DNA from 4 places in the Streptomyces sp. AM25 genome. Region 2 is predicted to be linked to each of the others. Evidence: riboswitches for the same ligand, from Rfam matches in the RefSeq annotation. Region 2 holds a riboswitch; each other region holds the start of a gene.
The links. A riboswitch is a leader RNA that binds a small molecule or an ion and turns the genes downstream of it on or off. The one in region 2 is predicted to bind magnesium.

Region 1: it holds a riboswitch for magnesium, as region 2 does, so the genes downstream of both, ACLHRZ_RS35175 (NRAMP family divalent metal transporter) here and ACLHRZ_RS17805 (hypothetical protein) in region 2, are expected to answer to the same signal.
Region 3: it holds a riboswitch for magnesium, as region 2 does, so the genes downstream of both, ACLHRZ_RS35670 (hypothetical protein) here and ACLHRZ_RS17805 (hypothetical protein) in region 2, are expected to answer to the same signal.
Region 4: it holds a riboswitch for magnesium, as region 2 does, so the genes downstream of both, ACLHRZ_RS13250 (NRAMP family divalent metal transporter) here and ACLHRZ_RS17805 (hypothetical protein) in region 2, are expected to answer to the same signal.

Annotation. Positions count from the first base shown of each region.
Region 1 is NZ_JBKIWN010000058.1:8,252-14,075, reverse strand. Features, by position in the region: partial or broken gene ACLHRZ_RS35185 (aminotransferase class III-fold pyridoxal phosphate-dependent enzyme) at 1-118, shown strand, start outside; gene ACLHRZ_RS35180 (aspartate kinase) at 123-1,361, shown strand; gene ACLHRZ_RS35175 (NRAMP family divalent metal transporter) at 1,473-3,224, opposite strand; M-box (ykoK) riboswitch at 3,555-3,731, opposite strand; gene ACLHRZ_RS35170 (hypothetical protein) at 4,380-4,994, shown strand; gene ACLHRZ_RS35165 (lipase family protein) at 5,165-5,824, opposite strand, start outside.
Region 2 is NZ_JBKIWN010000012.1:83,398-89,221, reverse strand. Features, by position in the region: gene ACLHRZ_RS17820 (alpha/beta fold hydrolase) at 232-1,068, shown strand; gene ACLHRZ_RS17815 (winged helix-turn-helix domain-containing protein) at 1,078-1,758, opposite strand; gene ACLHRZ_RS17810 (hypothetical protein) at 1,802-2,059, opposite strand; gene ACLHRZ_RS17805 (hypothetical protein) at 2,146-2,475, opposite strand; M-box (ykoK) riboswitch at 2,781-2,954, opposite strand; gene ACLHRZ_RS17800 (ABC transporter permease) at 3,144-4,880, shown strand; gene ACLHRZ_RS17795 (ABC transporter ATP-binding protein) at 4,936-5,824, shown strand, end outside.
Region 3 is NZ_JBKIWN010000067.1:2,254-8,077, reverse strand. Features, by position in the region: gene ACLHRZ_RS35680 (transposase family protein) at 104-880, opposite strand; one part of gene ACLHRZ_RS35675 (IS5 family transposase) at 1,214-1,589, shown strand; one part of gene ACLHRZ_RS35675 (IS5 family transposase) at 1,589-2,088, shown strand; M-box (ykoK) riboswitch at 3,270-3,443, shown strand; gene ACLHRZ_RS35670 (hypothetical protein) at 3,865-5,196, shown strand; gene ACLHRZ_RS35665 (IS4 family transposase) at 5,788-5,824, opposite strand, start outside.
Region 4 is NZ_JBKIWN010000009.1:125,064-130,887, reverse strand. Features, by position in the region: gene ACLHRZ_RS13250 (NRAMP family divalent metal transporter) at 4-1,659, opposite strand; M-box (ykoK) riboswitch at 1,961-2,136, opposite strand; gene ACLHRZ_RS13245 (NADP-dependent oxidoreductase) at 2,273-3,205, opposite strand; gene ACLHRZ_RS13240 (GlxA family transcriptional regulator) at 3,286-4,242, shown strand; gene ACLHRZ_RS13235 (chloride channel protein) at 4,514-5,824, shown strand, end outside.

The sequences.
Region 1 (5,824 bases), on a different contig from region 2:
CGAAGACGTGGCGGACACCGCCTGCACCATCCTCATCGACGCCATCGAGAAGTCCAGCGCGCCACTCGACCACACCGCCGGACACGGGACGGCCGCCGGCAGCACTGAGAAGAGGTGACGCCGTGACCCTCATCGTCCAGAAGTACGGCGGGAGTTCCGTAGCGGACCCCGACCGCATCAGACGTGTGGCCGAACGTATCGCCACCACCCGCAAGGACGGCCAGGACGTCGTGGTCGTGGTCTCCGCCATGGGCGCATCCACCGACGAACTCCTTACCCTCGCCGACCGGGTCGCCGTCCCCCCGTTCCCGCCCCGGGAGACCGACCTGCTGCTCAGCGCGGGCGAGCGCATCTCCAGCTCCCTCCTCGCCATGGCCCTGCACTCGCTGGGCGTCCCCGCCCGCGCACTCACCGGGGCACAGGCAGGCATCGTCACCACCGCCGACCACGGCCGCGCGCACATCACCGACGTCACACCCGACCGGATTCGCGAGACCCTGGATGCCGGATGCGTACCGGTCGTGGCCGGCTTCCAGGGCCGCGCCGCCGACACCCTGGAGGTCACCACCCTCGGCCGGGGCGGCTCCGACACCACAGCCGTCGCCCTCGCCGCAGCCCTGAACGCCGAACTGTGCGAGATCTGCACCGACGTCGACGGCGTCTACACCGCCGACCCGCGCATCGTCCCCGAAGCCCGCCTGCTCGACCGCATCGGCTACGACGCCATGCGCCAACTCGCCGCCGGCGGCGCCCAGGTCCTGGCCACCACCTCCGTCGCCTACGCCCAGGCCCACCGGGTGCCCGTGCGGGTGCGCCCCTCACACGGCACGAGCGAGGGCACCCTGCTCTGCGACGAACCGGCCCGACCCGGCGAACCGGCCGGCACGATCATCGGCATCACCCACCAGAGAGCATCCCGCATCACCGTCGCAGCCCCCGACACCCTCGCCGACCGCCTGCTCCTCGCCGACCGCATCCTGAGCACCGCCGAAAGCGCCGGCCTCCAGGCCGACGCCGGCCTGCACCAATCAGGCGATGGCACATGGGAGATGTCCTTCGTCGCCAGCACCGACCAAGCCCAGATACTCCTCACCGCCATCCACAAGACGGCACCGGACCTGCCGGCAGCAGCCAGCGACGAGGAACACCTCGGCAGAATCTCCGTCATCGGCCACGCCCCGGTGAACCGATGCTGCTCCGCCCTCGCGGCAGCCGGGATCGCCATCGAGGCGGTCACCCGGCTCCGCCCCGGGGCCAGGATCCTCTGCCGCCAGGACCAACTCGAGGACGCAGTACGCACCCTGCACACGGCACTGGATCTCGGTGCCCCGGCGATGGCAGGAGCAGCTGCCCGGCAGTAACTCCGATCGAGGCCCCTGCGGCAAGCCGCCAGGGGCCTCCACCCGTCGTCAAGCGGTGCACAAGGGCAACGAGGGTGGTTCACGGCCGAGCCCGAGCGCCCTACGGGACTGTCAGTTCCCCGTGGCCAGCTGGAAGATCCTGACAATGACGAGCACGACCGCCACCACCAGGTAGCCGCGCAGGGTGATCAGTCCCGCCTTGCGCAGCGGTGAGAACTTCGGCCGCTTCAGGGAGGACAGCGCGGGCGTACGCCAGACCAACCGGTCGGCCTCCAGCAGGGCCCTGAGACCGTCCTTGTCCAGAGGCGCGGGTGCAACCGCCCCCTCCCGGGCCGCTGCGCGGAGCCGTGCGGCCGCCTCTGCCGCAGCGATCCGGGATTCATGCCGTGAGCGCAACGTCACCGAGGCTCCGCCGACGAGGCCGAGGCCCGCGCCGACGGCGAAGCCGGTCTCCAACTGCGCCGTGGTCAGGTTCGGGAAGAATGTGGCCGCCGTCAGTGCCAGCGAAAGCAGCACCAGACACCAGACGATGACGCCGGCCACGATGTTCTGCCGGACGCTGTTCACCCAGGGGCCCAGCACCGGACGGTCGTTGCACAGCAGGACGAGGAAGACGGTCGCCGAAGGGAGCAGCACGCCTGCCAGGGCCTGCACTCCCTGGGTGATCAGGCCCTGGACGTGGTCATCGGAGACGAGGGTGATCGTGGCGGCGATGCCGATCAGGAACGCGTAGCCGACGTAGAACAGCGGTGCCTCGGAGATCTTCCAGTGCAGCGAGTGCCGCCTCTTGAAGGTGTCCCCGAGGGAGTAAGTGGTCGCAAGTCCCACGGCGTTGGCGCCGATGAGGGAAGCGTCCAGCAGCAGGATCGCGAACAGCGCCCCCAGGGCCGATCCGCCGTGCTTGCGCAGCCCGTCCGCCACACCTGCGGCGTCGCTGAACTGTCCTGCCAGGTCCGTGCCGCTGAACACGAAGGCCGACGTCGCCATGATCGCCACCGCCCCGGCCATCACGACCGCGATGCCGATCCACAGGTCGGCGCGCTCGTAACGGATCCAGCGCGGGGTGATCCGCTTGTCGACCACGTTGGACTGCTGGAAGAACAACTGCCACGGGGCCACCGTCGTACCGACGATGGCGACGATCACCAGCAGCAGCGTCGAGTCGAGCCCGCCGGGGAACTGCGGGAGCAGCCCCTGCGCGGTCGTTCCCAGCCTGGGGTGGGCCATGAGCGCCATGGGGAACATCACCACGTTCACCGCGATGAGCAGGAACAGGAACCTCTCCCAGCGCCGGAAAGACCCGCCGGCCACCGCGGCGAACAGCAGCACCGCTGCGATGGGCACCGCGACGTAGCCGGGTATCCCGAAGTAGCCGAGTGCCTGTGAGACTCCGATGAACTCCGTCACGATCGTCAGCGCGTTGACCAGGAACAAGTCACCGACGCTGAACGCGCCCCAGAACTTCCCGAACCGCTCGAAGATCAGCCGCGCGTGCCCGACCCCGGAAACCGCTCCGAGCCGGACCACCATCTCCTGATTGACGTAGAGCACCGGAATCAGCAGGGCCAACGTCCACATCAGCTTCATGCCGTAGTTCTGGCCGGCCTGGGCGTACGTCGCCACGCCGCCCGCATCGTTGTCGCCGACCATCACGATCAGCCCCGGCCCCATGATCACCAGCAGGGTCCGCAGCCGTTGCCCCCACGAACCCCGATGCCCGCTGTCATGCCGGCCGATCGTACCCAGCGCACCGACGATGTCCCCGGTGTGGGCACTGTCCAGGACAGCCGTACCGCCCGGGGCGGCACTCTGCTCCCTTCCAGGGTCCGGCCCCGGGTCCGGACGCACGGTGTCGTAGTACATGTCACTACCTCCCAGAACTGCGAACGGGCGCACTCGGGCAGGCCCGTATGAAGACAAGGCGAAATACCGCCGTATGAAGGCAGGCAAAAAGCGCATGACGACACAGCGGACGACAGCCCGGACCGGAGCACGGATAAGCCGATGCCTATCGGAATGCCGAATTCACGCCATGTGCACGTGCGTTGCACGCGATAAGCGGGCTCAGAAGAGCACCGTAGTTCGCCCGGAACGAGAGCGACACCACCTATCACCGTCAGGACTCATCCTGACCACCCCCAATCCAGCACCCGCCGACCACCCCGGGGCACGGGGCAAGCCGGCCTTCCCTGGACGGCACCCTCCACGTAAGAGCTTCGGCACTGCACGGCGTATCCCCACCCGACAGGCGGGAAGCCACTTGGGGTCACCCCTTAAGCCGAGGAGACCTGTCCTGATCCTGGGCGTCTCTCGACGTCGTCGGGTCAGTGGCCTATATCCGCACAGACGCCTCACCGAACGAGGTGCCTTATTTCAGCCACTGCGGACGCTACCTCACTTGCGCCGACGCGCAAGTGAACGCGATCCCAAGAACTCGCCATGAAATGAGCGAAGTTGTGGATTCCCTGTGATCGGCCAACGGCCAGCAGTGGGCAGCGTGATGGGACGATGCCGATGGCCGCACAAGTCCGACTCGTAGCCCGGCGTGGCCCATTGGGTCGCGGCATGAGAGTGCCCGGACCGCCCGGGACGGTGTATCGCAAACGAGAAAGGCAGGATCGTTTCAGCCGCGCTCAGGCGCTTCCGCACGCCGATCGGAGCCAGGTTCCTGTGCCGTGCCGAGGGCCAGCCGATACCACAATTTCCTGCCCCGGCCAAGGGATTGCACCCCACGAAGAGCGCATCCTTTATGCCACACGGCGCGAAACGAATTCCACGCAACCGTGCGATGCAGTTGTTCGATTGTGGGAACGGTGATGGGCCCGCAAGCATCGTGGACCTGCTGGCCTCCCAATGCTCCCGGAGATACGCCTGTTGCGCACAGGCCCCTTCTCCCGCCGTACGGCCTCGTCGTCACCGTTGTTCTGGCTGTGGGGATCGCGGGAGTTCCAGCCGGCTTCGTTCCACCTCCGGCACGACCTCATCCGAAAGGAAAACATCATGCGTTCATCCCTGCGTATGGCTGCGATAGTCCCGTTGGCGGCCTCCGGGCTCCTGGTGGGATTCACCGCACCGGCCAATGCCCAGACGCCTGCCGCCACCACCGTCAACAGCTCCGCCGCACTCAACAGCGACGGAACGATCACGGTGACCGGGACCTATACCTGCGCGCTGGCGCCCGCCTCCAACTCGTCCCCGACCGTGGCTGTCCAGGCCTCCGACGGCAAGAACGTCTCCGGACAGGCCTCACAGTCTGAAAACGCCTCCACCTGCCCCGGAACCTCCCAGCCGTACAGCATCAACATCGCGCCGAGCGGCGGAAGCTGGACCAGCGGCGACCGCATCCAGGTCACGGTGAACTTCACCAACCAGGGCTCCTCCGAGACCGAGCAGGCCACTGCCACGGCCACCGTCTGCACGCCGTGGGCGCCCGGGCAGGGCCACGGGCGTCCGGGGCGGCACGAGCACCGGGGCCACGCGCCGCACGGTCACGACCACGGCCACCGGGGCCAGCCGTCGCACGGGCACGGGAACCACGCACCCCACGGGCACGGAGGCCAGCCGTCGCACGGGCACGGAGGCCACGGACCCCACGGGCACGAGGGCCACGCGTCGCACGGACACCAGCGGTAGCACTCGCACCACGCCCAGCAGGTCAACCGCCTGACCCATCCACATCAGTGTCGCCCGCCCCCACTCGACCTGGGGGCGGGCGGCCCGCTGTCAAAATACCGCCGGCAGCGCATCCTGGAACCTGGGCAAACATGTTTCAGCTGGACGAAGGAGGATGCAGGGCAATACGCCTAGCTCTTCGGACAGTTGCCTGCTACGGGTTCGCCGGCGAACACCTTCCGCAGGAACGGGGTGGAATCCGCCAGGGAAGCGATGACCGTGGCGTTGTGGTCGAGTTCCGGATAGAGGTGCTGTTCGATCACCGAACCGGCTGCGCAGGCGTCGTGGAACAGCTGGACCTGTCGGTCGGTGGGTGAGTCCATGTCCTTGCCGCCGGTGCCCATGAACAGGGGCTTGGCGACCTTGAGGCTGGTGAAGAACCGCGGCGGCACGTCTTCGCGGGCAAGGATGTCCTTCGGGTCGAGGGTGAAGGCGGCGGCGGGGGTGAGCCGGTCGTGCTTGATGCGGGCCGCCACGTCGCCCAGGCACCGTGTGCGCGTGAGGCCGAGCACTGGCTTGGCGCGGTCGGTCACCACATCCTCGGGTTTGAACGCCGGGTCGACCTGGGCGATCAGGTGCAGGCCAAAGAACTCGTAGGCGAGCAGCTCCGGGTCGACGCGGTTCGCGTCGAGTTTCTTGGGCGTTTTCGGCGTGACGTAGTTGGGTCCGGTGGCCACGGTGCCCTTCAGGTCGACGTCGGGTGCGTAGGACGCTGCCGCGGCCGCGGCCTCGAACACGACGGCCCCGCCCTGGCTCTGCCCCACCAGTGCGGTCTTCTTCGCCAGGCCGTA
Region 2 (5,824 bases):
CACCCTGGGCGCACCTCCTCCGACCATCATCCGGATGCCCCTGCCCGACGGCATCCACGCGACGTACCAGTTTGCTCGAGGGCCGGCACGGGCACGAAGCGAAAACGGCGGCGCATCCCCCGTGCGAACCAACGGATGTGACCGTGCGCGGATGACGCACGGGTGCACCCGTGTTTCCTGACGTTGCCGACGGCGCGCCGCCCGTGCGGCCGATGGCAAGGAGAGGCAGCGATGCGCAAGGTCATTCTCGTTCACGGCTTCTGGCACGGAAGCTGGTGCTGGAGCCGCGCGGTGGAACAGCTCGCCGCACGCGGTGTCATGTCCGTGGCCGTCGACCTCGAAGGGCACGGGCTGAACGGCAGGCAGCCGAGCGCGCGATGGGATCGCCCGTTCGATCCCGCCGCCTTCGCCGAGGAACCGTCCGCAGTCGCCGCCGTCACGGCGTCCTCGGCCGCAGCGATGCTCGTCGAGCAGATCAGGGTGATCGGCGACGGCGAGCCCTGCATCGTGGTGGCGCACAGCCAGGGCGGCACCGTCGCCACCGCCGCTGCCGAGCTGGCCCCGCACCTGTTCGCTCATCTTGTGTACGTGGCCGCGCTCGCCCCCGTCTCCGGTCTGCCCTCCGGGGCGTACAGCACGGTCCCCGAGAATCAGGGCGAGCTGGTGCTGCGTCTTCTGAGGGCCGATCCGGCCGATGTCGGGGCGGTGCGCATCGATCCCGGCGACAGCGACGGCCACGCCGCGATCCGCGAGACCTTCTACGGCGACGTGGACGAGGCGACGGCGACGGCGGCGATCAGCCTGCTCAGCGCCGACAGTCCGCTCGGCATTGCCACCGATGCCTTCACCGTGACAGCCGGCCGGTACGGCACCGTGCCGCACACCTATGTGGTGTGCACGAAGGACAATGCCCTCCCGGTAGCCCTGCAGCGTCGCTTCGTACGCGAGATCGACGCCGTGTCCGGCACACCGACCACGGTCCTCGAACTCGACAGCTCCCACTCGCCGTTCCTGTCACAGCCGGCCGCCCTCGCGACCGCGATCACCGGACTCTGCAGGCGCGTCTGATACGTGATCTCACGCCGCCGCCTTCGACGGCTCGAACGCGTACCCGCCCCGCCCGGCGTCCGCGATGACCGCCCCGTAACGGGAGCCGAGCTTGCGCCGGAGGCGGGCGACGTGCGTGTCGACCGTACGCGTCTCACCGACGGCGTCCCGCTGCCACACCATCTCCATCAACTGCTCCTGACCATGAGGGCGTTGGGGGTAGGCGGCCAGGTAGGCGAGGAGTTCGAACTCCATGCAGGTCAGTTTGACCGGCCTGCCGTCCGCCGAGACCGTACGACGTTCCAGGTCGAGGACCAGGCCGTCCACACAATGCGTCGGCGCGTGCGGAGACTCCACGTCGGCGGGAACCGCCGCCGGCCGGCTGTCCAGGTGCCAGTGCAGGTCGCTCACCGCGGGCTCCAGCCAGACGAGGGAGAGCAGTTGCGACAGGGGTGTCGCGATGGGGCCCCGCGTGTCGAAGGACGCTTCCAGAAGTGCGGAGCCGGGCGCTTCGCTTCGGCTGGACACCTCGGTCAAGTGCACGTCGGGGCCGGTCAGGGCCTGGGTGAGCCGGGCCCGTACGCGGGGCTCCTCGGCTGTGTCGCACATGACGTGCGCGACGCCGTGCAGGGGGACGTTGGTGGCCGCGTACGGGGCGCTGTCGATGAGTCGCTCGACGGTTTCCTGCAGGAGGCCGGCCGGAAAGTACATGTCGGTGTCTCCAATTCCTGTTTCCAGGAGGGTTGCTGGTGGGTCAGCGGTCCAGGTGCCAGGCCGCTTCGAGGTGTCGCCGGCCGTCGGGGCCGGTGACCATGTGCCAGTGGGCGTGCGGGCGTTCGGCCTGCTCGTCCGGGACGCCCCGGGTGGCCGCTGCCGGAGCGGAAGCCGCGCGCAGGACGGTGGTGTCGAGCGGGCCGTCGGCGAAGCCCCGGAGGGGTCCGGGCATGCGCGCGGCCGAGTGGTGTTCGCGACGGATGTGCATGCGCGTGTGCATCAGGGTGAGGACGGACATGCAGAGGTCACCTCCGTAGGACGCCGTGCCCGCGGGAGGGCAGGGCGCGGCCAGGGAATGGCGGAACGTTTCGGCGTGGAGGGTGGTCAGGCGCGGGCCAGCGCGGCGGCTCCGGCGATGCGGCGCGCGGCGGGCAGCGGCAGGCCGGTGAAGCGGGAGAGCCAGTGGGCGTCGTGTCCCTGCTGCGCGAGGACGTAGGCGAGGTGCACTCGTGGGTCGTACGCGGCGTGCGGGGCGTACGGCCGGGCGCAGGTGTCGGGGTCGTCCAGCCGGTAGGCCCGCTCAGGTCCGTCGCCCAGGGCCAAGGTCACGTGCGGGCAGGCGTGTTCAGGGCCGCGGGCGTGGTGGTGGCCGGCGCTGTGCGGGCACCGGCGGGCCGGTGCGGAGGGCTGGGTGAGGTGCGTGAGAAGGCGCACGTTACGCTCTCTTCTCTTCCCCCGAGGGGGAGGTTTCGGGCATGGGGTGGCGATTCACCCCCGCGGGCGTGCAGGCCGACCGGCCCGGAGCGGTGTGAGGCCGCACGGGTGTCAGGGCAGTGAAGCGGGTGCGCGCAGGGAGAGGGTGCTTACCGCACGCCGGGACGGAGCCGGGACAGGCGGAGGCAGGGCCTACTGTGGCCCGGACTACTGGGACCGCAATCCATGTTCTCTCGCCTCCTCCCGGACCGGGGCGCATGAGCGCCGTGACGGACGCGGCAAGGAGCGGACCGGCCCCATCGGCCGGCTCACCCCAACTCGTCAGAGCTTTGGCACTGCACGGCGTAATCCCCGCCCGGGGGAAGCCACTTGGGGTCACCCCTTGGGCCGGGGAGACCTGTCCTGACCCTGGGCGTCTCTCGACGTCGTGGGGTCAGTGGCCTGTGTCCGTACAGACGCCTCACCGAACGAGGTGCCTTCTTCGAAACCTCTACGAGTGTGCCTGTACTTGCACGTCGACGCAAGTACTGGGCCTGATCTTGACGCCATCACCACGCCGCCCGGTGCGGGTGCCCCTGCGCGTGTCGGTCGTCGGGCTGCGGCACGGAGATTCCCGGGCGTGATTTCCTGGCCCGGACAGGCGAGCCGTGAGCGCACGGAGGCGTCCGATGGTGGATACGGGAGGATTTCCGTCCCGGGGAGTGTGGCGGCGGCCCGCGTTGCGGTGGGTCGACCTGGTGGTCGCGGTGGCCCTGATGGCGCTGCTGTACGGCCTGCTGCGGCTGGCTCCGTCGCTCAACGCGCCGTTCCTGCCGGAGACCGCGCCCAAGGCGGTCTCGACGGACCCGTCGAACCTGCCGTACTACGCGGTGCGGTCCTTGCTGCGCATGTTCATCGCCCTCCTGGCGTCGGTGCTGTTCACCTTCGCGTACGCCACGGCCGCCGCCCGGCTGCGCAGGGCCGAGAAGGTGCTGCTGCCGGTGCTGGACATCCTGCAGTCGGTGCCCGTCCTGGGGTTCCTCTCGGTGACGGTGACCGCGTTCATCGCCCTCTTCCCCGGCTCCGAACTGGGCCTCGAATGCGCCTCGATCTTCGCGATCTTCACGGCGATGGCGTGGAACATGACCTTCGCCTTCTACGCCTCGCTGGTCTCCCAGCCCCGGGAACTGGACGAGGCCGCCCGGGTGATGCGGCTGACGAAATGGCAGCGGTTCTGGCAGCTGGACGTGCCCAGCGGGGTGATCCCGCTGGTCTGGAACGGGATGATGAGCTTCGGCGGCGCCTGGTTCTTCCTGGCCGCCTCGGAGTCCATCTCCGTGCTCAACCACCAGTACGCGCTGCCCGGCATGGGCTCGTACGCCGCCGCCGCCATCGCCGAGGGGGATCTCGGCAAGGTGGGCATCGCCAGCGGCGTGATGGTCGTCCTGGTGATCGGGGTGAACGTGCTGTTCTGGCGGCCGGTCACCGCCTGGTCGGAGCGGTTCCGGGTGGAGGAGTCCGAGGCCGCCGAGCATCCCCGCAGCCTGGTGCTGGACTTCCTGCGGCGGTCGGAGGTGCCACAGCTGCTGGGCCGTCCGCTGAAGCCGCTCTGGCCCGCGTTCGACCGGCTGATGCGGCCGTTCGGGGTGGCCGAACACACCATCCGGATCTCGCCGGCGCGGGAGCGGACCGCGGACGTGTTCTTCGCCGGGGCGGTGAGCACGGTCGTCGTCTACGGGGCCTGGAAGGCGTTCGCCTACGTGCACTCCACCGTCGGCCTGGGCGCCTTCGGCCATGCGCTGGCGCTGGGTGCGGCCACCTTCGGGCGGGTGGTGGTGCTCAGCGTCGTCGCGACGCTGGTCTGGGTGCCGGTCGGGGTGTGGATCGGGATGAACCCCCGGGTGACCCGGTTCGCGCAGCCGGTCGTGCAGGTGCTGGCCAGCTTCCCCGCGAACTTCCTCTTCCCCTTCGCCACCGCCGCCTTCCTCGCGCTCGGCATCTCACTCAATTTCGGATCCGTGCTGCTGATGGCGCTGGGCGCGCAGTGGTACATCCTCTTCAACGTCATCGCCGGCGCCTCGGCGATCCCCTCCGACCTGCGGGAGGCGATGACCATGTTCCGGGTCGGCGGATGGCTGCGCTGGCGGCGGTTCATCCTGCCCGCCGTCTTCCCGTCCTACGTCACCGGCGGGATCACGGCGGCGGGCGGGGCGTGGAACGCCTCGATCGTCGCCGAGGTCGTCGACTACGGGCAGCACCACCTGACCGCGACCGGGCTGGGCGCCTACATCACGGAGGCCACCGCCACCGGGAACTTCCCCAGGATCCTGGTGGGCATCTTCGCGATGAGCGTGTACGTCGTCGTCGTGAACCGGCTGTTCTGGCGCCGCCTGTACCGCCTGGCCGAGACCCGCTACGCCCTGTGACCGCACTCTCCGCAATCCCTCCGCTTTCTCTCCGCTCCCAGCGAGGCAGACACCCGTGACCAGCAGCGAAGCCCCCACCGCGAGCCCCCGTCCGGCCGGGGAGGTGATCGTCCGGGCCGATTCGGTGACCAAGGCGTTCACCACCCCCGAGGGCAGTTCCCTGCCCGTGCTGGACGGGATCAGCTTCGACCTGGCCGAAGGCGAGATCGTCGCCCTGCTGGGAAAGTCGGGGTCCGGCAAGTCCACGCTGCTGCGCTGCGTGGCCGGGCTGATCGCTCCGTCCGCCGGCTCGGTGTCCTACCGGGGCACACCGCTGTCCGGCGCCAACCCGGGCGTGTCGATGGTCTTCCAGTCCTTCGCGCTGCTGCCCTGGCTCACCGTGCAGCAGAACGTCGAACTCGGCCTCGCCGCCCTGGGCGTCGGCGAGGAGGAGCGCCGCCGGCGCGCCCTGAAGGCCATCGACCTCATCGGCCTGGACGGCTTCGAATCGGCCTACCCCAAGGAACTCTCCGGCGGCATGCGGCAACGGGTCGGCTTCGCGCGCGGCATCGTCGTCGAGCCCGACGCCCTGCTGATGGACGAGCCCTTCTCCGCCCTGGACGTCCTGACCGCCGAGAACCTCCGCACCGAGCTCGTCGGCCTGTGGGAGGGCCACGAGGCGCCGGTGAAGTCGATCCTGATCGTGACCCACAACATCGAGGAGGCCGTGCTGCTGGCCGACCGCATCCTGGTGCTCTCCTCCAACCCCGGCCGGATCCAGGCCGAACTCACCGTCGGCCTGCCGCGGCCCCGCGACCGCCAGCACCCCCGGTTCGAAGCCCTGGTCGACACGGTCTACGCCATCCTCACCGGCCGTGAGGAAGCGGCCGCCGCCGCTGTCGAAGCCCCCGAACCCACGGGCGGCCCGGCCCGCCCCGCCCCGGCGCAGACCCCGATCAGCGCCC
Region 3 (5,824 bases), on a different contig from region 2:
TTTCCCCCTGCGGCAGCATGATCGACGGGCATGCCCGGGTTGTTCCGTCCGGGTCTGTCCAATCAACGGCTGATCTTGGTTGTTGAGGTTCAGTGAACTGTTTTCATTCTGAATATGTGTAGGTCATCAGGGTGTGGACGGCTTGGACTGCTGTGTCGATGCGGCGGGTGGAACACCGTGCCCGTCGGAGCAGCCGCCAGGATTTGAGTAGGGCGAAGGCGCGTTTGCCGGGTGCCCGGAGCCGGGCGTGGTCGCGGTTGAACTGCTGGTAGTGCTCGGGTTGTTCGCGGTGGTGGTGGTACGGGGTGCGGACGGTTGGGCCGGCGCCGTGGTAGGCCCGGTCCGCGAGCACGAGGATCTGTCGGGTGAGGCAGGCCTGGACGATGCCGTGGGCCCGGGCCGCGGTCGGATCGTGCGTGTGGCCCGGCGTCGCGCGGGAGAACCACAGCGGTGTGCCGTCCGGGCGGGCGATGACCTGCACGTTCATCCCGTGCTGCTTGTGCTTCCAGCTGCAGTGCGGCTGGTCTGCGGCGATGCGGTCGATGGGGATGAGCGTGCCGTCGACGATGACGAAGTCCCCTTCGCCCGGCCCGACGAGGGACTCGTGCAGGCCGGGTGCCCAGGAGGCCAGCACCTCGAGGGTCTCGCCGACATACCGCCACGCGGTCGTGGTCGAGACACCGAAACCGGCCGCGAGAGCGGGCAGCGTCTCGTTCTTGCGCAGGTGCACCAGCGCCAGCAGCAGCGCCAGCAGAGCCTGCCTGGAGCAGCCCAACTTGCGCCAACGCGTGCGAAGTTCACACCTTCGGGCATGGACGAGCCACGAGACGTGCTCGACCGGCTCGTGAGGGACGTCGACCGTGGCACGATACGGGACCAAGCGAGGCTCCTCGGACGAGGCGTGGGTGCGTAGAGAACACCAGCGCAACGACCAGGAGCCTCGTCTTGTCACCCCACCTCGCTGACCTGCACTTTCACTCCGCAGAGACAGGGTGAAAACGGTTCAGTGAACCCTTTTCATCCTGTTCCGCGTGGGTGAAACAGGCAGGTCAGGTGGGGTGACATGGCAGAGCCCCTCGTCGTTGGCGTGGTGATCTCACTCATCACGCGGCCGACCGAGGGGCTCTGTTGGTTCCGTATGCTGCCACGGTCGACGTCCCGCACGAGCTAGGGCGCGTTTCGGAAGTCGATCATGGTCTGCGATCCTTTTCGGATGGGTCGTGGTGATTTGACTGATGCTCGGTGGGTGAAGCTGGAGCTGTTGCTGCCGGTCGGGAAGAAGCCGGGGAGGCCGCCGATATGGACGAAACGCCAGCTCATCGACGGGATACGGTTCCGTACCCGCACTGGTGTGCCGTGGCGGGACGTGCCCGGGCGGTACGGACCGTGGGGCCGGGTGTACGACCTGTTCCGCCGCTGGCAGCGCGACGGTACGTGGAAGCGGATCCTGGCGGACCTCCAGGCCGACGCGGATGCGAAGGGCCTGATCACCTGGGACGTCTCGGTGGACTCCACGGTCGCCCGGGCCCACCAGCATGCCGCCGGGGCCCGGAAAAAGGGGCCCTGCAGAAAGAGCCTCCGGGCGGTGTCGAGTCCGAACCCGAGCACCACGGGCTCGGCCGGTCGCGCGGCGGCCTGACCACCAAGACCCACCTCGCCTGCGAGCAGGGCCAGAAGCCACTGGCACTGCTCGTCACGCCGGGCCAGTGGGGCGACTGCGCGCAGTTCCAGGCCGTCCTCGGGCGCATCCGCGTCGCCCGGCCGGACGGCGGTCGCCCCCGCACCCGCCCCGACCGCGTGCTCGGCGACAAGGCCTACGGCTCCCGCGCGAACCGCGCCTACCTGCGCAGACGCGGTATCCGCTGCACGATCCCGGAGAAGACCGACCAGATCCGCAACCGCCGGAAACGCGGCTCCGCCGGAGGCCGCCCGCCGGCCTTCGACAGCGAGACCTACAAGCAGAGGCACTCCGTCGAGTGCGGCATCAACCGCCTCAAAAGGCACCGCGCGGTCGCCACGAGATACGACAAACTCGCCGTTCGCTACGAGGCCACACTGACCATCGCAGCCATCAACGAGTGGCTGTGACCAGCACATTCGATACACGCCCTAGACCCCTGCCCCTCTGCCGACGCCATGGCGCACCCTCCCCGCGCCGTGGGTCCTATCTCCCCGGCAGAAGGGCAGGCATCAGACGCCCGCCCGGTCGTCAGATGTGAGGTCCAGCGGCCGGGCGGGTGCACAGACCACCTACGCAGAAAGGGGGAGCCATCAGCGAACGGGGGACAGGCACGGACCGTAAGAGCACCATCATCAACATGGATGCGAGGTTCGCAAGATGGCCACTCAGTGCAGCACGTGCAACGGCAGCGGCACCGTTCAGGTTCAGCGCCATCACAACATGGAAGACAACCCCGGCGGCCCCGAGTACGAAGACCAGCAATGCGGCACATGCGGCGGCTCCGGCTCGGTCGACAGCGACACCCGGTCATGACTGACGCCCCCTGCCCCGGCCCGCACCACTTCTGTAAGGGATGCAGGGGCGCAGGCACGTACCGGACTGCCACTCTGTTCGTGAACCAGTCCGGCGACGCCGGAGAGCTGATGGCGTCCCACGCGTGCATGGCCTGCCGTGGGCGTGGATTCTTCTGCAAGCAGACGCCCCCGTGCAGAGGCCAGCATCAGGCGGGTACGGCAGTCATTGACCCGGATGCGCTTCCGCCCGTGTAGCACCGCACACTGCCCCGTCCGTACGCTTCCCGCGAGGCGCCGGGCGGGGCTTCCCTCCGTCTGTGCGACGCCTCCCGCCCCGCAGGCCAGCGTCGGTCTCGGCCTGGTGGAACCACAGCCGCACGGCAGTCTCCGTCAGGTCGAAGTCCTTGGCGATCTGCCCGACCGAGCGGTCACCGCGCTGGCACAGCTCGACGATCTCGGCCTTGAACCGGCGTGAACGAGCGGCGAGGACGCGGCTTCTTCTTCCCCATGCTCTCCATAGTGGACATCCTTCCGGGGTGATGCCCCTGATCTCGGATGTCCGTCAAACCGAATCAAGCCCACCCTCAATCGCTCGAGCCAGGGAGATTCCATCCGTGACGCGTCTCGGCGAGGCGGCAGTCTCGCGCGCCCGGGACGTAGGGCGGCCCGGGCGTGCGGGACCAACGGACTGTGTCCCGGCCCCTGACGGTCAAGGTTTCGTCAAGCGTATCCACGGGTGCACAAATAACCTTAATGTCCGACTTAATCAGGCTTATGCTCGTGGAGGTTTGAAGAAGGCACCTCGTTCGGTGGGCGTCTGTGCGGACACAGGCCACTGACCCCACGACGTCGAGAGACGCCCAGGGTCAGGACAGGCCTCCCCGGCCCAAGGGGTGACCCCAAGTGGCTTCCCCAGCCCAGGGGATCACGTCGTGCAGTGCCAAAGCTCTGACGAGTTGGGGTGAACCGGCCGACAGGCCGGTGCGCTCCTTGCCGTGTCGTCCAGCGCCCGCACGCTCCGGCCGGAAGAAGGTGAGAGACATGGGCTGCACCTGCAGTAGTCCGAGCCACAGTGGCCCCCGTACACACATGACCTCGCCCGCCCCCGGCGCGCATTAACACGCTCGCCACACCTGCAACTGCCTGCCCCGCACTCCATCGGGGAGTTACGGGAGGCCGGCGCAGGGGCGATGGATGGCGTTGAGGGGTCGACTGCCAAGCCGGTGGACAGGGGCAGGCCCCGAAGCGAGCGTGTTGCGTCGTGGTCAGCCGACTTGCCTCCCGTAGTTCCGGGGCTGGCAGGCCGTGCGCCCCCAAGGTCGTTGGCTGTGGCAACACCCCGCCTGTTTCGAATACCGCAAACCCTCCAAATGATCCGGAAGGACAGCCGTGAAGCGTTTTGCCCGGTCCAAATACCCGATCAGTATAACTTTGTCTACGCTCCTCGCAGCCCCGGTGCTGTGGGTGGCCGCCCCCGCAGGCCAAGCAGCCGCCGCACAGCAGATACATTCTCCGGCCACGTTCGAGGAGTTCCTGAAGGAGGCCCGGGAAAACCTGGAGAAGATCGGGCAGGGCAAGGAGACCACGGACGATTACGAGGCGGCGCGGCGGGACGGCAAGCCCTATCTGAGTCCGGCGTTCAAGGATGTCAAGGATCTCGACAAGATCGTAAAGAGTTTTAAGGCCGATACCAGCGCCAAGGAGGTGGACCTGAAGGACAAGAATAAGGGACTTTACTACGCCGAGCGTATGAGGAAGTTCAACGACGTCGCGACAGCCTACGTCGACCAGGGGCTGCTGGGTGCTCTGAGGACTGCCGTGGTCAATAAGGTGGCCGAGGCAGGGCACTTCGAAGACCTGGTCAAGGCATGCCTGGCACACGACCCGAAGAAGATCGGCGAGGCCATCGCCAACCTCACCGCAGACGGCATCAACCGCCTGGCCAAACTCAAGTCTATGCCCCTGCACGCTGGCATCCTCGCCAGCGTGGTCGCCCTCGTCATCAGCATCATCAGCCGCGCCGCCTTCGGCAGCGGAAAGATCTCCATCGACGACCACATCCGCTCCGAACGCGACAAAGCATGGAAGAACTTCGGCCCCGAGGCTATGAAGAGGGCCGTCAACGACCCCAAGACCCAGGGCATTTGGGCTGCCGTCCAGATGCACTTCGCCGCCAGCGCCGCACAGGGTGAGGCCCTGATCGACGCACAGCTCGACAGCGCCCGGCGCCGCCTGAGCAAGCAGGAAGTAGCAAAGGTCGAACACGAGGCCCTCATGGCGAAGAAGAAATTGCGCGACGGCCTGAGGAAAACCCTCAGCCGCGACAGCAACGACCTCCTCGACGTCGTCGGCAGCGCAGTGGCCGAGGGCCTGCACAAGCCGGACAACTTCACCCACTTCTCCGTCGAATTCATGGACCAGAACAAAGAGGCAATCCTCAGTGCCCTGCGCGAAGCCTCCTGCAAAAACGCCAACGACGGCAGTAGCCTCGGCCGCATGACCTACGACAACTGCATAAGCCGGACATCCCTCAGTCAATTCTCCAAGGATTTCGATAAACTGAAGTCCTCCATGACCCACGACGCGTCGCCCCACTCCTTCACCGCCACAGAACTCAAGGACAGCCTGAAAAAGAGCCGAGACGACACCCCACCGTTCCCCCTCTTCGCAGTCCCCGAGGTGCCGGGATTTACCAAGGTCCTCGAGTGTAAGGATTGTTAGGGCTGGGATCCGCTGTTTGCCGGACGTGGGAGCGGCCTCCGCCTGATCATGTGCTCCGTCACAGAGGCGTTTGATCAGCGCGAAGGCCGTAACGATGAGTCTGCTGTAGCGGGGCGTCCCGCGGGATGCATTTGGGGAACTGTCCCGCTTTCGGACGGAGTTCTATGCCTGTCTGGCTGAAGGCCTTTCAGCCTGTCCTGCGGGGGTGGAATAGGCAGGTCAGAGGGGACGGCTGGAAGGTCATTCAGAAGTCTGTGATGTTGCTGGATGGTGATCGCTGAACACGGGATCGGTCCCTCCGGTGTAGCGTGTGAAGTGCCGACTCCCACGCGCTCGTTCGGGGGGCCGATGCCGTTCCACCGTGCTGCCGGTTTGAGCCCGCATCAGCTGGACGTGTTGATCGGCAGGGCAATGCCGCGTAGTTAAGAAACGGCGAAGATTTTGATGCTTGGTGGGTCAGGGTGGTGGACTGTGGTTTCGGTGCGCTTCTTCTTCCTGTAGGCGTGGACGTGGATGCGTTTGACGGCTCGTGGGCTGGTGCGGTGGCGTCGGCGTGGGTTGGGTCTCTCCAGGATTTCCGTGAAGGCTGCTTCAAGAGCTTTCGTGAGACGGTGAGGGGGGAAAGCCC
Region 4 (5,824 bases), on a different contig from region 2:
CTGTCAGTGACCGTGGCCCATGGCGAGCTGGACGACGTGGATGATCACCAGGACCATGGCCACGACCAGGTAGGCGCGCAGGGCGGACATGCCGATCTTGCGGCCGGTGGACATGACGGGCGTGGGGAGTTCCTCCAGCGGAGGCATCCGCCAGCTCTCCTTGCCCGTGCGGTCGATGGGGGCGGCGAGGGCCCAGCCCTTCCTGCGGCGGCGGACCTCGGCGTAGCCGATGGCCAGGATGCCGGCGACGCCGCAGACGGCCATGATGTCGAGGATCGCGCCGGAGGTGATGTCGGGGAAGGCCACCGCGGCGGTCAGGATGATGGACAGCACGACCAGGACGGCGACGACCAGGGACGTGAAGGCGTTGGTCCAGCGGCCGTTGACCCAGGGGCCGAGGACGGCCTTGTCGTTGCAGAGCAGCAGCAGGAAGACCGTGGCGGAGGGCAGCAGCACGCCGGCCAGGGTCTGCACGCCGGTGGTGATCAGGCCGAGCGGCGAGCCGGGGATGATCACGATGACCGCGGCCGCCAGGATGACGCCGGCGAAGATCGCGTAGAAGCCCTTGGCGCCGCGCACCCCGCGGTGCAGGGAGTGCTTGAGGCCGAGCACGTCACCGAGGGCGTAGGCGGTGGACAGCGAGACGGCGGAGGCGCCGATGATCGAGGCGTCGAGCAGGGCGATGGCGAACAGGACACCGGCGAGCTTGCCCGCGTGGTCCTCCAGGCCCTTGGCGATGCCGGCCGCGTCGGTGAAGTTGCCGAAGTCCTTGGTGCCCATGAACGTGGCGGCGGTGAAGCCGATCATGGCGGCGGCGCCGACGATCACGACGATGATGCCGATCCACAGGTCGACCTTCTCGTACTTCATGAAGCGCGGGGTGATGCGCTTGTCGATGACGTACGACTGCTGGAAGAACAGCTGCCAGGGGGCGACGGTGGTGCCGACGATCGCGATGATCAGCAGCATGACGTCCGCGAGCTTGGAGTCGTGCGGCATGCCCGGGACGACGAAGTCGTGGGCCATGGTCCCGGTGCTCGGGTGGATCATGAAGTAGATCGGGATGAGCAGCAGCGAGCCCGCGCACAGCACGATGGCGGTGCGCTCGAAGCGCCGGAACGAGCCGGTGGTCGCGGCCGCGATCACGACGGCCGCCGCCACCAGCACGCTCACCGTCTTGGGCAGTCCGAGGTAGCCGACGGCAAGTGTGACACCGATGAACTCGGTAACGATCGTCAGGGCGTTGAGCAGAAACAGGTCGATGACGGAGAACGCGCCCCAGAACTTGCCGAACCGCTCCAGGATCAGCCGCGCGTGGCCGACGCCGGTGACGGCGCCGAGGCGCAGCACCATCTCCTGGTTGACGTAGAGGACGGGGACGAGCAGCAGCAGCGTCCACAGCAGGCTGGTGCCGTAGTTCTGACCGGCGTTGCCGTAGGTGTCGAAAGCGCCGGCGTCGTTGTCGCCGACCATCACGATCAGGCCGGGGCCGACAATCGCGAGGAGCGTCTTGAGCTTGGCGGAAAGCCCCTTGCGAGGAGCGGTGTCGTCGAGCTTGATGGTGCCGAGGGCACCACGGATGTCACCGACGTGCGCGTCGTCGAGAACGGCGGCGCGCGGCGCCGGTGCCGGCGTGGGGTTGATGATCGTGTCGGTCATGACGGGCCTCCCTTGCCCCCGATGGGGGAGGTAGCGGGGCACGCAGCAGCGATCCTCCCTGCGAGCGCGCAGCACAGCACCCCGGCACGGCAGTTGGCCGTACGGGTGGCAGTGCAGGGCGCAGAAGTGCGCGCAGGAAAGGTTGTTACCGCGTACCGGAGGTCAGCGAGGACGTGCGGATACGGGGCCGACTGTGGCCCGGACTACTGCAACTGCAGCCATCCATGTCTCTCGCCTCCTCCCGGCCGGGGCGCACGCGGGCGCCGGACGACACGGCAAGGAGCGGACCGGTTCCATGACCGGTTCACCCCAACTCGTCAGAGCTTTGGCACTCCACGGCGTATTCCCCGCAGGGCGGGGCAGCCACTTGGGGTCACCCCTTAGGCCGGGGAGACCTGTCCTGACCCTGGGCGTCTCTCGACGTCGTGGGGTCAGTGGCCTGTGTCCGTGAAGACGCCTCACCGAACGAGGTGCCTGATGCTTTTCGAACGCTCAGAAGCATAGCCCCTTACTTGCGCATGAACGCAACTACTTGACACAAGCTTGACCCTGTGGCCAAGAATGCGGGCCGCTCCCCGGGGGAAGGAGCGGCCCGTATCGCCCGTCTGTCCGCTTATGCGACGGTGAGCACGACCTTGCCGGCGACCCGGCCCGTGTCGCCCAACTCGTGCCCCTTGGCGGCCTGGTCGAGCGGGAACGCGGCCTCGACCACGGCCCGGAGCCGGCCGTCGGCGGCCCGGTCGGCGATGGCCTGCATGCCCGCCTGGTCGGCCTCGACGAGGAGCGGGCGGACCCGGACGCCCAGGGCGGCGGCCTGCGCGTCGATGTCCTCGGGGAGCGAGGTGAGGGCGATGGACACCAACTGGCCGCCGGGCTTGAGGGTCTTGAGGGAACGGGCGGCCGTCTCGCCGCCGATGGTGTCGAGGACCACGTCCACCGGGCCGATCGCGGTGAAGTCCTCGGTCCGGTAGTCGATCGGCTCGTCGACGCCGAGCTCGCGCAGCAGCGCGTGCTTGGGCGCGCTGGCCGTGCCGATCACGTACGCGCCGCGCTCCTTGGCGATCTGCACGGCGAGGTGGCCGACCCCGCCCGCCGCGGCGTGGATCAGCACGCGCTGCCCGGGGCGGACGTCCGCGGTGTCCACCAGGGCCTGCCAGGCGGTCAGGGCGGCGAGCGGGAGCGCGCCCGCCTGCACGTGGTCGACGTTCGCCGGCTTGCGCACCAGCGCCCGGGCCGGAACGACCACGTACTCGGCGAAGGAGCCCACCCCGTGCGGGTAGGGCAGCATGCCGAACACCTCGTCGCCGGCCTCGTGCAGCGTGACGCCCATGCCGACGGCCTCGACGACGCCGGAGACGTCCCAGCCGAGCACCATCGGGAGGCGGTCGAGGAAGCCGCGGCCCTGGCGGTGCTTCCAGTCGGTCGGGTTCATCCCCGCCGCGCGGACGCGGACGAGCACCTGGGAGGGGCCGGGCACCGGCTTCTCGACGACGGTCTCGCGCACGGCCTCGGGGCCGCCGTAGGTGTTCTGGCTCATTGCTCTCATCGTGGTCATGTCCCCAGAGTGCGGGTAACACCACCTGCGAAAACAGTGGCCCGAAGGTCATGGTGTGCAAGAATCGGGCCATGCATCGTGTAGTGGTCCTGGCCCTGGACGGGGTCATTCCGTTCGAGCTCAGCCTGGCGTCCCGGTTCTTCGGAACGGCCACCGGGCCGGACGGGCAGCCGCTCTACGAGGTGGTCACCTGCTCCGTGGACGGCCGGCCGGTCCGCACCGAGGCGGACTTCACCATCGCCGTCGGGCACGACGCGTCGGTGCTGGCGGAGGCGGACACCGTGGTGATCCCCGCCTCGGAGAAGTTCGTCCGCGTCACCGGCCCGGACGACCTGCCGCCGCGCACCGCCGCGGCCCTCGCGCTGATCGGGCCGGAGACCCGGATCGTGGGCATCTGCGTCGCCACCTTCGTCCTGGCCGCGGCAGGTCTCCTCGACGACAGCCCCGCGGCCACGCACTGGCGCCACACCGCCCGCTTCCGGCAGCTGTACCCGCGGGTGCGGCTCGCGCCCGACGTCCTCTTCGCGGGCGCGGGCCGGGTGCTGACCTCGGCCGGCGCCGCGTCGGGCATCGACCTGCTCCTGCACGTGATCCGGCGCGACCACGGCAGCGGCGTCGCCAACCAGGTGGCCCGGTACTGCGTCGTCCCCCCGCAGCGCGAGGGAGGGCAGGCGCAGTACGTGGAACGGCCCGTGCCGCAGAGCCCGGACGCCGGGACGTCCCCGACCCGCGCATGGGCCCTCGACCGGCTGCACGAGCCGCTCGGCCTGGACGACCTGGCCCGGCACGCGGGCATGAGCCGCCGCACGTTCACCCGGCGCTTCCGGGCCGAGGTGGGCCTGAGCCCCGGGCAGTGGATCGTCCAGCAGCGCGTCGACCTGGCCCGGCACCTGCTGGAGAGCAGCGACCTGCCGGTGAGCCGGATCGCCGAGCGCGCGGGCTTCGGCACGGACGTGTCCCTGCGGCAGCACCTGCACGCTGCGCTTGGCGTTTCGCCGGGTACGTATCGGCGTACGTTCCGGGAGTGAGGGCGCCCCGTCAGGGGCGCGGGGCTGTTCACATGTACGGCTCCGCCGCGCGGGCGCGAGCCGCCACGACGCACCCGCAGTCGATGCCCCCGGGACTTCACCCCGGACCCTTGGGACGCTGCGTCGGCTGCGGGCCGTCGGTGGCTGGTCGCGCAGTTCCCCGCGCCCCTTCCGGGGCCCCGGTTCACCCACACGCGCACCGGTAATCCCTGGCGTGCAAACTCCCCGGGATTTCGAAGATCGAAGTATTGCCCGGTGCAATACTCCGGCCATGTCTGCGACCGGACTGTATGACAAGCGCCGCGGACTGCGGCTCGGCGACTTCACCGTTCGTCCACGAATGCTGCTGATCACGGCCTGGGCCCTCCCGATCGGGGCGGCCGGGGCGGTGGCCGCACTGGCTCTCCTGCGGCTGATCGGCCTGATCACCAACCTCGTCTTCCGGCAGCGCGCCGACACCTCGCTCACCGCCCCGGCCCAGGCGCACCCCGCCTGGTGGCTCGTGCTGGCCGCCCCCGTGCTGGGCGGGCTGCTCATCGGGGTGATGGCGCGGTACGGCTCGGAGAAGATACGCGGGCACGGCATGCCCGAGGCCATCGAGGCGATCCTGACCCGCGGCAGCGTCGTCGCCCCGCGCCTGGCCCTGCTCAAGCCGGTCTCCGCCGCCGTCAGCATCGGCACCGGCGGCCCGTTCGGCGCCGAGGGGCCGATCATCATGACCGGCGGCGCCATCGGCTCCCTGCTCGCCCAGGTGCGGCACCTGACCGCCGCCGAGCGCAAGACGCTGCTCGTGGCCGGGGCCGCCGCCGGCATGGCCGCCACCTTCAACTCGCCGATGGCCGCCGTGCTGTTGGCGGTCGAACTGCTGCTCTTCGAATGGCGGCCGCGGAGCTTCGTGCCGGTCGTCGCCTCCGTCGCCGTGGCGACCGTCGTCCGCGGCTTCCTCCTCGGGACCGCCCCGCTCTTCCCCTTCGCCGGCTCCACGCTCCGCCTGACCCCGCTGGCCGACCTGCTCGCCGTGGTCAGCGGGCTGACCGGCGGCGCCCTGGCCGTCGCCGTGACCTGGCTGGTCTACCGCGCCGAGGACGCCTTCGCCAGGCTGCCGTTCCACTGGATGTGGTGGCCCGCGATCGGCGGCCTGGCCATCGGCGCCGGAGGCCTCGTCGAACCGCGTGCGCTCGGCGTGGGGTACGACGTGATCCGCCAACTGCTCGCCGGCCGGGCCACGCTCTCCCTCATCCTCGGCGTGCTCGTCGTCAAGACCGCGATCTGGGCGCTCTCCCTGGGCTCCGGCACCTCGGGCGGGGTGCTCGCGCCCGTCTTCATGATCGGCGGGGCGCTGGGGGCCTGGGAGGGCATGGCCTTCCCGCCGGTCGCCCCCGGCTTCTGGGCGATGCTCGGCCTCGCGGCGGTCGTCGGCGGGGTGATGCGCTCGCCTTTGACGGGCGTGGTGTTCACCGTCGAGCTCACCCGCGCGTGGGACGCCGCACCGGCCCTGCTGATATCCGCCACCTCGGCCTACGCGCTGTCCGCGCTGGTGCTCAAGCGCTCGGTCCTCACCGAGAAGATCGCCCGGCGCGGA